2 regions of the Halocynthiibacter sp. C4 genome follow, and region 1 is predicted to be linked to the other one. Evidence: riboswitches for the same ligand, from Rfam matches in the RefSeq annotation. Region 1 holds a riboswitch; the other holds the start of a gene.

Region 1 (4,414 bases):
ACCAGAAATCCTGTCCTGCGCGATCTTGTCCGCTTTCACGACGCAGGGAGACAGTGGCGATCCCGGCGTTGCTCTTTGCAAAAGCATCCGCAAGGATTGCCGGAGAGGGGTATTGCGCCGTGCCAAGCATAAGGCGCGAAGAAAGCTCTGTTCCGTAAACCGATAGCATCCTTAGCCCCCCTGCATCGGCGCAAGAACTTCGATTTGGTCCCCTGCTTTGATCGCAAAGTCAGAACGCGCCTCCGCCGGGACAAACGTTCCATTCACCGCAGTCGCAACAACCGTGTCGGCATATCCGTTTGCATTGAGCGCATCAGCGAGCGTTGCGCCATCAAAGGGCGTGGCTTCGCCGTTAATCAGAATAGTCATAGAGAAACTCCGGTCGGGTGTTCTTGTTGAAAACGAGGTCGGCCACCATACCGCCAAGCGCTGGCGAGAGTAGGAATCCGTGGCGATAAAGACCGTTCACGCGGATAAGATTGCCGTTTCGCGTAATGCGCGGCAGGTTGTTGGGAAAGGCAGGGCGGCTGGCGACACCAATCTCAACGATCTCCGCTTCGCCAAACGCTGGATTGAGCGCATAGGCCGCGCTGAGCAGCTCCAGAACCGAACGCACGGAGGCGCGGTTGCTGTCTTTGCTTTCGATCATCGTGGCGCCGATCATGTATTCACTCCCTTCGCGCGGGACGACGTAAATCGGGATGCGCGGGTGCAATAACCGGATGGTGCGTTTGAGGGTCACATCTGGCGCGTGGACGATCAGCATCTCGCCTTTGACACCGCGCAAATCCGGAAAGGCATTAGCGGCCGCGAGGCCACGGCAATCAATGGTCATCCCGTCGCGCGCCAGAGCTTCTGGATCGGCCCAACCCGTTTCAAAGCTAACGCCGTCGCGCTCGAGGCCCGTTTTCAAAGCTGACAATGCCTCACGCGGGGCAAGATTGGCTTCGGTTTCAAAGTAGAGCGCTTGCTGGATGCCGTCGGGAAGTTCCGGTTCCATCGCTTCGATCTCAGCGCGGTTCAAGGTGCGGTGGTTTTTCGTTCGGCGCGCGAATTGCTTCATATCTGCCCGATCACGCTGCGCGGAGACAACGAGCGAGCCACCAGTTTCAACGGCGTTGGTTTTCTCCTGCCACCACCCCAAGGCCTCCTCGCCGTGCCGCACAACGGGCTCTTCAGCGCTTTCGCCCTCGCAAAATGGCGCCAGCATGCCGCCAGCCCACCAAGAGCAGCTTTGCTCTCCTGCCTCACCGCCGCTGTCTATTACGCGCACAGTTGCGCCTCGATCAACAAGCTGCCGCGCAACGCAGAGCCCAACAACTCCGGCGCCTATTACTGTAACTTCCGTCATTGCGCCCAAACCTGAGCGAAGTGATGAACCGGTCCGTGACCTTTGCCGATCGACAAGTCCGCGCCGGCAAGGATGGCTTTCTGAAGATAGCCATGCGCTTGTTTCACGGCATCGTTGAGCGGGAGGCCCTTGGCGAGGTTCGCCGCAATCGTCGCGGCATAGGTACACCCCGTGCCGTGGGTGTTTTGAGTATGAACGCGTGCGGCGGCTAATGTTTGGTTGCCAGTTGGTGAAAGTAGAATGTCTTCACAGATTTCACCTTTGCCATGCCCACCTTTCAGCAAAACGGATTTTGGCCCCAGTTTGGTTAGTGCTTCGGCCTGTGCGAGAGTCTCTTGGGGGCAGTTGGCCTCTTCGGTTCCGAGCAACACCGCCGCTTCAGGTAGGTTCGGCGTAAGAACATCCGCGCGCGGAAGGAGTAGCTCCTTGAGCGCGGCCAGCGCTTCGGATTGCAACAACCTGTCGCCGGATTTCGCGATCATCACCGGATCAACCACAAGCGGCCCGTCAAAGCCGCGAAGAGCATCGGCCACGGCATGAATGATCTCGGGCGAGAACAGCATTCCGAGCTTGATCGCGCCCACGTCCATGTCATCCAGAACCGCGCGAATTTGTGCAGCAACGACATCTGCGGGAATCTCGTGAACCGCAGTAACGGCGCAAGTGTTCTGCGCAGTGACGGCGGTAATGACGCTCGTTCCGTAAACCTCGTTTGCCGAAAAAGCCTTGAGGTCTGCTTGAATTCCCGCGCCGCCGCCGGAATCCGATCCTGCAATAGTCAGAGCAATAGGGGGCGTTGTTTTGTCTTGCATCAAAGTCACTCGTTTCGGGGACTTACGGCAAGAAAAACGGCACAGATTGCGCATGTTGCGCGGTGCTTACCCGTTCCCTACGCCGGTATTGTCCGGATCAGGTTCGACGGGTCAGTGCAAGCACCTCTCAGCCCAATGGGCACCCCGACGGATAGCGATGGGCTAGAAGGTATTTTTCGCAATTGCAAGAGGGTTGTTGGCTATTGCAACTGTGTCACAGAGGGTTAGAGGCGTCTGTGAGGCGCGTTTTTTGAGTTATTTATTAATCAGTTGTGTGTTTTCTCACTTTAATGTGAACTGAAAGCTACGCCTATCCGATTCGTCGAAAAACGGATAACATGGGGCTATTAGTTCTGCCTTTTTACAGATTCGAAGAGTGAATAGTGCTTTAGTTTCGAAGATGCCAAATAAGAGCGAAAGAATTATTTATGCCCGTTGCCAAAGAGCGCAAAGACTTCATTTTCAATATCGTAGCGGGCCTTTCGCTGTCGCTCAGTGCAGGCGCTGTTGTCGCGCAAGAGGTGGAAACTGAAAGCCCTTGGAAAGCATATGGACAGCTTAACGTTGGTATCCTCTCGTTCGACGACGGCGAAGTAAACACGAACTATGGCCTCGTAGATAATGACAACTCCAGCACGCGGATCGGCGTGTTCTATAATGGCCAAGCCGGCAGCACCGGATGGACGACAATGGGCAACATGGAGTTTCAGTACAATCCGAAGTCCACGTCCAACGTGAGCCAAATCAACCCAGATGGCGGCAGCACCGAAATCACCAAGGCGAACATTCGGAAAATTGAAATACGGTTCTCCAATGATGAATACGGTCGCGTTTGGCTTGGCCAAGGCTCGATGGCTTCGGATGGGATTGCTGGCCAAGACGTATCAGGAACAGGCACAATTGCCGGTGCGGCGACGGCTGACTCCGCAGGTGCGAGTTTGTTCCGCCAAAAAGATGGCATCCTCTCTGACGAAAGTGTGGGTGAAGCGACTGATCACTTCAACGGTCTCGGCCGGCGGGTAAGGTTGCGTTACGATACACCAGAATACAACGGCTTCCGTGGTGGCGTTTCTTATGGTCAAGACCTCCTTTCCGATGATCCAGACCGTCAAAAACAGGGCCTGATTGATATCGCGGGCTACTATGCGCAAGAACGCAATGGATACCTGATCAATGGCGGAATCGGGTATGGCCACAACCTAGACACCAAGCGCGACGTGTTTTCAGGATCGATTTCCGGCCTTCATCTGGACTCTGGCCTGAGTCTTACGCTTGCGGCGGGTACAAACTCAGAGGACGGCCTCACAGGGACCTACGGATACACGAAGGTTGGTTGGGAAACCGATTTCTTTGATATTGGCTCTACGGCCTTCTCGCTTGATTATTATGCAGGCAATAGCATTTCAGAGGATGGCGACAATTCCGGCTCGGTCGGCGCTGCTGTTGTGCAAAACCTTGGTTATCAGCAGCTTTGGTTCATTGCCCGAAAGTTCACATACGATCGCGAAACGACAGATTACTACGATGGCGTCGCAGTCTTTGGCGGCACGCGCCTTCGGTTCTAGTTCCTCCCGGAGAGTCTGGCCCGTTTGGGGCCGGGCTCTTTCAGGAATGTTTTAACAGACGACAAATTGCATGAGATAATTTGGCCGGCGGTATCGCCGGCTTTTTTGTGCCCGCGGCTCGATTATTGGAAAGCCTGTAGCCCGGTTTGTCCGCGCCCGAGGATGAGGGCGTGGATATCGTGGGTTCCTTCATAGGTATTGACCGCTTCAAGGTTCATCACGTGCCGGATTACGCCGTATTCGTCGCTCACTCCATTACCGCCGTGCATATCGCGGGCGGTTCGGGCAATGTCGAGCGCCTTGCCGCAGTTGTTGCGCTTCATCAAGCTAATCAGATCAGACGAGACCTTACCGCTGTCCATCAAACGCCCCATCCGCAAACAACCTTGGAGGCCAAGGGAAATCTCTGTTTGCATATCGGCGAGCTTTTTCTGAACAAGTTGTGTGGCGGCGAGAGGTTTGCCGAATTGTTTGCGCTCGAGCGTGTAGTCGCGCGCCGCATGCCAACAGAATTCCGCCGCGCCCATCGCTCCCCACGCAATGCCATAGCGTGCACGATTAAGACAGCCAAACGGCCCTGCAAGCCCTTCGGCATAGGGCAAGAGGTTGTCTTCGGGTACAAACACCTCGTCCATATGGATCATTCCCGTGACAGATGCACGGAGCGAGAATTTCCCTTCGATCTT
Region 2 (4,414 bases), 280 kb from region 1:
GGACCGTGCGGATCACGGGATGGACGTGATTGACCGTTCAACCTTGCGCGGCCAGTTCCTTGGCGGCGCTCTCCTTGGTGCGGTCTGGAGCCCCTGCGTCGGTCCGACGCTTGGCGGCGCAATTGCGTTGGCCGCTCAAGGACAGAACCTCGCGAAAGCGACCCTAATCATGGTGTTTTTCGCGTTTGGCGTGGCCACAATTGTTCTGCTTCTGGCTTATGGTGCGCGCGCGACTTTGCTGAAACGGCGTGAATTTATGCGCAAACTTGCCAGCAAATCCCGCACCATTATGGGCGTTATGTTTATTCTCGTGGGCCTTGCGCTCTTGCTTGAGCTTCACATCGTTGCCGAGCGTTGGGCTGTACAGAATCTGCCCGCTTGGTTCACCGACTTATCAGTCTCTATTTAGGAGGAATTCATGAAACGAAGAGATTTTATCGCAGGTGCAATCCTTGCAGTCTCGTTGCCGTTTGCGGCGATTTCAGGTGAAACAGTCGAGTACAAGCCGGGCTTGGTCGACGAAGCCTTGGCCGAGGGGAAAACTGTATTTGTCGATTTCGGCACAGATTGGTGCACAACCTGCGCCGCACAAAAACGCGCAGTTGAAGCGCTTCGGGATGAGAATCCAGCTTATGACGACGCGATTACATTCGTCTATGTGAACTGGGATCAATATTCCAAAGACGCATTGTCAAAACGTCTCAAAATCCCGCGCCGCTCGGTACTGGTTGCCCTGCGGGGAGATACAGAAATTGGTCGGGTGACGCTCGGAACTAGTAAGAAAGAGATTAAGGCTCTGCTTGATGCAGCTCTTGCTTCTAGTTGAATTCTAGCCGATTTGCCCTTGGTTAGAGCCGATTTGACCGCGGTGCAGCAGGATGTGATCCAAAAGGGTGCAGGCCATCATCGCCTCGCCCACAGGCACCGCGCGGATACCAACACAAGGGTCATGGCGGCCTTTGGTGATGATCTCGGTATCATCACCTGTTTTGGTCACAGTCTTGCGCGTGGTCAGGATCGAGGACGTCGGTTTAACCGCAAAACGCACCACGAGGTCTTGGCCCGTGGAAATGCCGCCTAATATCCCGCCTGCGTGGTTTGAGGTGAATTCCGGTCCGTTTTCGCCCATACGAATTTCATCGGCGTTCTCTTCGCCAGTAAGGGCCGCCGCATTCATACCCTCGCCGATTTCCACGCCTTTTACGGCATTGATGCTCATCATCGCTGCTGCCAAATCCGTGTCTAACTTAGCGTAAACCGGCGCGCCGAGGCCTGCGGGCGCGTTTCTGGCTACAACTTCGACAATCGCACCAACCGAGCTACCTGCCTTCCGAAGCCCGTCCAGATAGTCCGCCCAGCTTGCAGCGGTGTCTGCATCAGGGGTCCAGAATGGGTTTTGGTCGATCTGGGACCAATCAAATTTACTGCGGTCAATGGCGTGAGGCCCCATCTGGACCATGTAGCCTTTGATCTCGAGGTTTGGCACCAGCGCTTTCAACGCCGCGCGTGCAATGCCGCCCGCCGCAACCCGCGCTGCGGTTTCCCGCGCAGAACTGCGCCCGCCGCCACGGTGATCGCGAATGCCGTACTTCTGGAAATAGGTGATGTCGGCATGGCCGGGGCGGAATTTTTCGACAATGTCGCCATAGTCTTTGCTTCGTTGATCGGTGTTTTCGATCATGAGCTGAATCGGCGTTCCGGTCGTTTTACCCTCGAACGTGCCTGACAAAATGCGCACCGTATCCGGTTCTCGCCGCTGGGTGGTGTATTTGTTCTGGCCAGGTTTGCGAAGGTCGAGCCATTGCTGCAGCATTTCTTCGGAGACTTCGATATTCGGCGGGCAACCATCAACTGTTGCGCCAAGCGCGGGCCCGTGGCTTTCGCCCCAAGTTGTCACGCGAAAGAGGTGTCCAAAGCTGTTCATCGACATATGCGGCTCCTTTTCAAGGTTCTGTACCTGCCTCAAGGCCTTGGCTCAAGGGGATATCGCTTGCCTGAACGGGATCAAGGGCATAGGAGTGGAAGAACCTCGGGGGGCCGGAAACGGCTGAGATGCAGATGCGGACCCGTTGAACCTGAACCGATTAAGATCGGCGGAGGGAAGGTATTGGACGTTTCCACCCTTCATCCGCCCATCAGATGATGGAGCGTGAAATGAAATTTCCCATGATTGCAGCGGGTCTGGCGATGGCCTCAATGGCATCGGCCGAGACACCGGAGTTGATCGTTTACACATACGACAGCTTTGTATCCGAATGGGGCCCTGGCCCCGCGGTTGAGAAAGCGTTTGAAGCGCAGTGCGAATGTGATCTCAAGCTGGTTGGCGTCGGTGATGGGGCGGCAATGTTGGCGCGTGTACGGCTTGAAGGCGCCCGCACAGAGGCGGATGTTGTCCTTGGCCTCGACACGAACCTCACCGCGGCGGCGACCGAAACCGGATTGTTTGCCAATCACGGCATGGATGATGTTGTGTTTGATCTACCGGTTGAATGGAGCGATCCGATGTTCTTGCCCTATGACTGGGGCTATTTCGCATTCGTGCATGACACCACGAAAACACCAGACGTTCCGCAAAACTTCAAAGAGTTGGCTGATAACGATCTTCAGATCGTTATCCAAGATCCGCGCAGCTCAACGCCCGGTCTTGGTCTTCTGATGTGGGTTAAGGCGGCTTACGGCGATGAGGCTCCTGTAATTTGGGAAGGCCTTGCCGATAATATTGTGACCGTTACCAAAGGTTGGTCCGAGGCTTACGGAATGTTCCTAGAGGGCGAGGCCGATATGGTCCTGTCTTATACCACAAGCCCAGCCTATCACCTGATTGCCGAGGAGGACGCCACCAAAGCGGCACTTGCTTTTGACGAGGGTAATTACCTTCAGGTCGAAGTTGCGGCGAAGGTTGCTCATACCGAAGAAAGTGATCTGGCCGACGAGTTCTTGAGCTTTATGGTGAGTGACACGTTCCAATCCATTATTCCGACAACCAATTGGATGTATCCTGCAGTAACACCCGAAGCGGGGCTTCCTTCGGGGTTTGAAGCATTGGCAAATCCAAGCTCTGCACTTTTGTTTCCTGCGGGGGATGCAATGGCGGTTCGTGACGCGGCGCTGGACGAGTGGCTCAACGCGCTGTCGCAATAAACGGAGTTCCGCGCGGGCTGGTTCCTTGGGCGGGTGCAATTGTCAGCGCTTTGCTGGTGTTGCTCTGCTTGGGGACTGTCTTGGCGGTATTCCTTCGTGCGGAAAGCGCTGCGCAGTTTTCGCGTTCTGATTGGGTTGCTGTTCGGTTTACCGTTACGCAGGCCTTTCTGTCTGCACTCCTGAGTGTTGTTCTCGCGATTCCGGTTGCACGTGCGCTTGCGCGGCGAGAGTTTCGTGGGCGGCACACAATGATCGCGTTGCTCGGCGCGCCGTTCATCTTGCCTGTGATCGTGGCGATCCTTGGGTTGCTTGCTGTATTCGGGCGCACTGGCGTCTTAAGCACTTTTCTTGGATGGTTCGGATTACCACCGGTTCAAATTTACGGGCTGCATGGCGTGGTTTTGGCGCATGTATTTTTCAACTTACCACTGGCAGTGCGATTCCTCCTGCAGGGATGGGCCGCAATTCCGGCAGAGCATTTTCGGCTGGTGGCATCTCTTGGCGGCGGCCCTCGGGATGTGGGTCGCCTACTCGAGCGGCCCATGCTTTGGCGTGTGTTGCCCGGAACTTTTGCGCTGATTTTTCTGATCTGCACCACAAGTTTTGCGGTTGCCCTTGCTCTTGGCGGGGGACCAAAAGCGACCACGGTGGAGCTGGCAATCTATCAGGCATTTCGATTTGATTTTGACCTAAGCAAAGCTGCGCTTCTTGCGATTGTTCAGCTAGTGCTTTCGGGCGCAGCGGCGATCGCGGCGTGGAAGTTCTCGCGTCAACACGATGCAGGGCAGGGGCTTGATCGTGTGGTTCAGCGTTATGATCGTGCGCATGGGCGGCTTGCTGACGCAGCGTGGCTTGGATTCGTGGTGCTGCTTCTTGGTTTGCCGCTGGTAATGGTGGTGATGCAGGGGGCGGCAGGGTTTCTCTCGATGCCGGCAAGTGTTTGGGCTGCCGCAGGACGCTCGCTCTTGGTCGCATTGGCCTCGACATGCTTGGCGGTTACTTTCGGACTTGCGCTCTCGCTTTGGTTGGCGCGTTTGCGTGGTGCGCCGCGAGCCGTGGGAGAGATGGTGGCCTATCTCACTGTGGCGGTTTCTCCGCTTGTGATGGGGGCGGGGCTGTTCATTCTGATCTTTCCATTCGCAAGCCCGCGAGATTGGGCGTTGCCGATCACGGCGCTTGTAAATGCTGCAATGGCGCTTCCTTTTGTAACCCGAGCACTGATGCCTGCGGTTGAGGCGTGCGAGGCGGAATATGGCCCATTGGCAGAAAGCCT

Evidence for each region. Region 1 has a riboswitch for thiamine pyrophosphate ahead of thiD (bifunctional hydroxymethylpyrimidine kinase/phosphomethylpyrimidine kinase). Riboswitches for the same ligand answer to the same signal wherever they lie in the genome.
Region 2: another riboswitch for thiamine pyrophosphate. It lies ahead of thiB (thiamine ABC transporter substrate binding subunit); the one in region 1 lies ahead of thiD (bifunctional hydroxymethylpyrimidine kinase/phosphomethylpyrimidine kinase).

The regions. Positions count from the first base shown of each region.
Region 1 covers NZ_JAPEIE010000002.1:922,009-926,422, reverse strand. Annotated here, with positions in the region: gene OU789_RS11725 (thiazole synthase) at 1-169, opposite strand, end outside; gene thiS (sulfur carrier protein ThiS) at 172-369, opposite strand; gene OU789_RS11715 (FAD-dependent oxidoreductase) at 353-1,351, opposite strand; gene thiD (bifunctional hydroxymethylpyrimidine kinase/phosphomethylpyrimidine kinase) at 1,348-2,163, opposite strand; TPP riboswitch at 2,221-2,320, opposite strand; gene OU789_RS11705 (hypothetical protein) at 2,592-3,728, shown strand; gene OU789_RS11700 (acyl-CoA dehydrogenase) at 3,851-4,414, opposite strand, start outside.
Region 2 covers NZ_JAPEIE010000002.1:1,204,561-1,208,974, reverse strand. Annotated here, with positions in the region: gene OU789_RS13175 (cytochrome c biogenesis CcdA family protein) at 1-409, shown strand, start outside; gene OU789_RS13170 (thioredoxin family protein) at 419-826, shown strand; gene aroC (chorismate synthase) at 830-1,930, opposite strand; TPP riboswitch at 2,021-2,119, shown strand; gene thiB (thiamine ABC transporter substrate binding subunit) at 2,155-3,141, shown strand; gene OU789_RS13155 (thiamine/thiamine pyrophosphate ABC transporter permease ThiP) at 3,117-4,414, shown strand, end outside.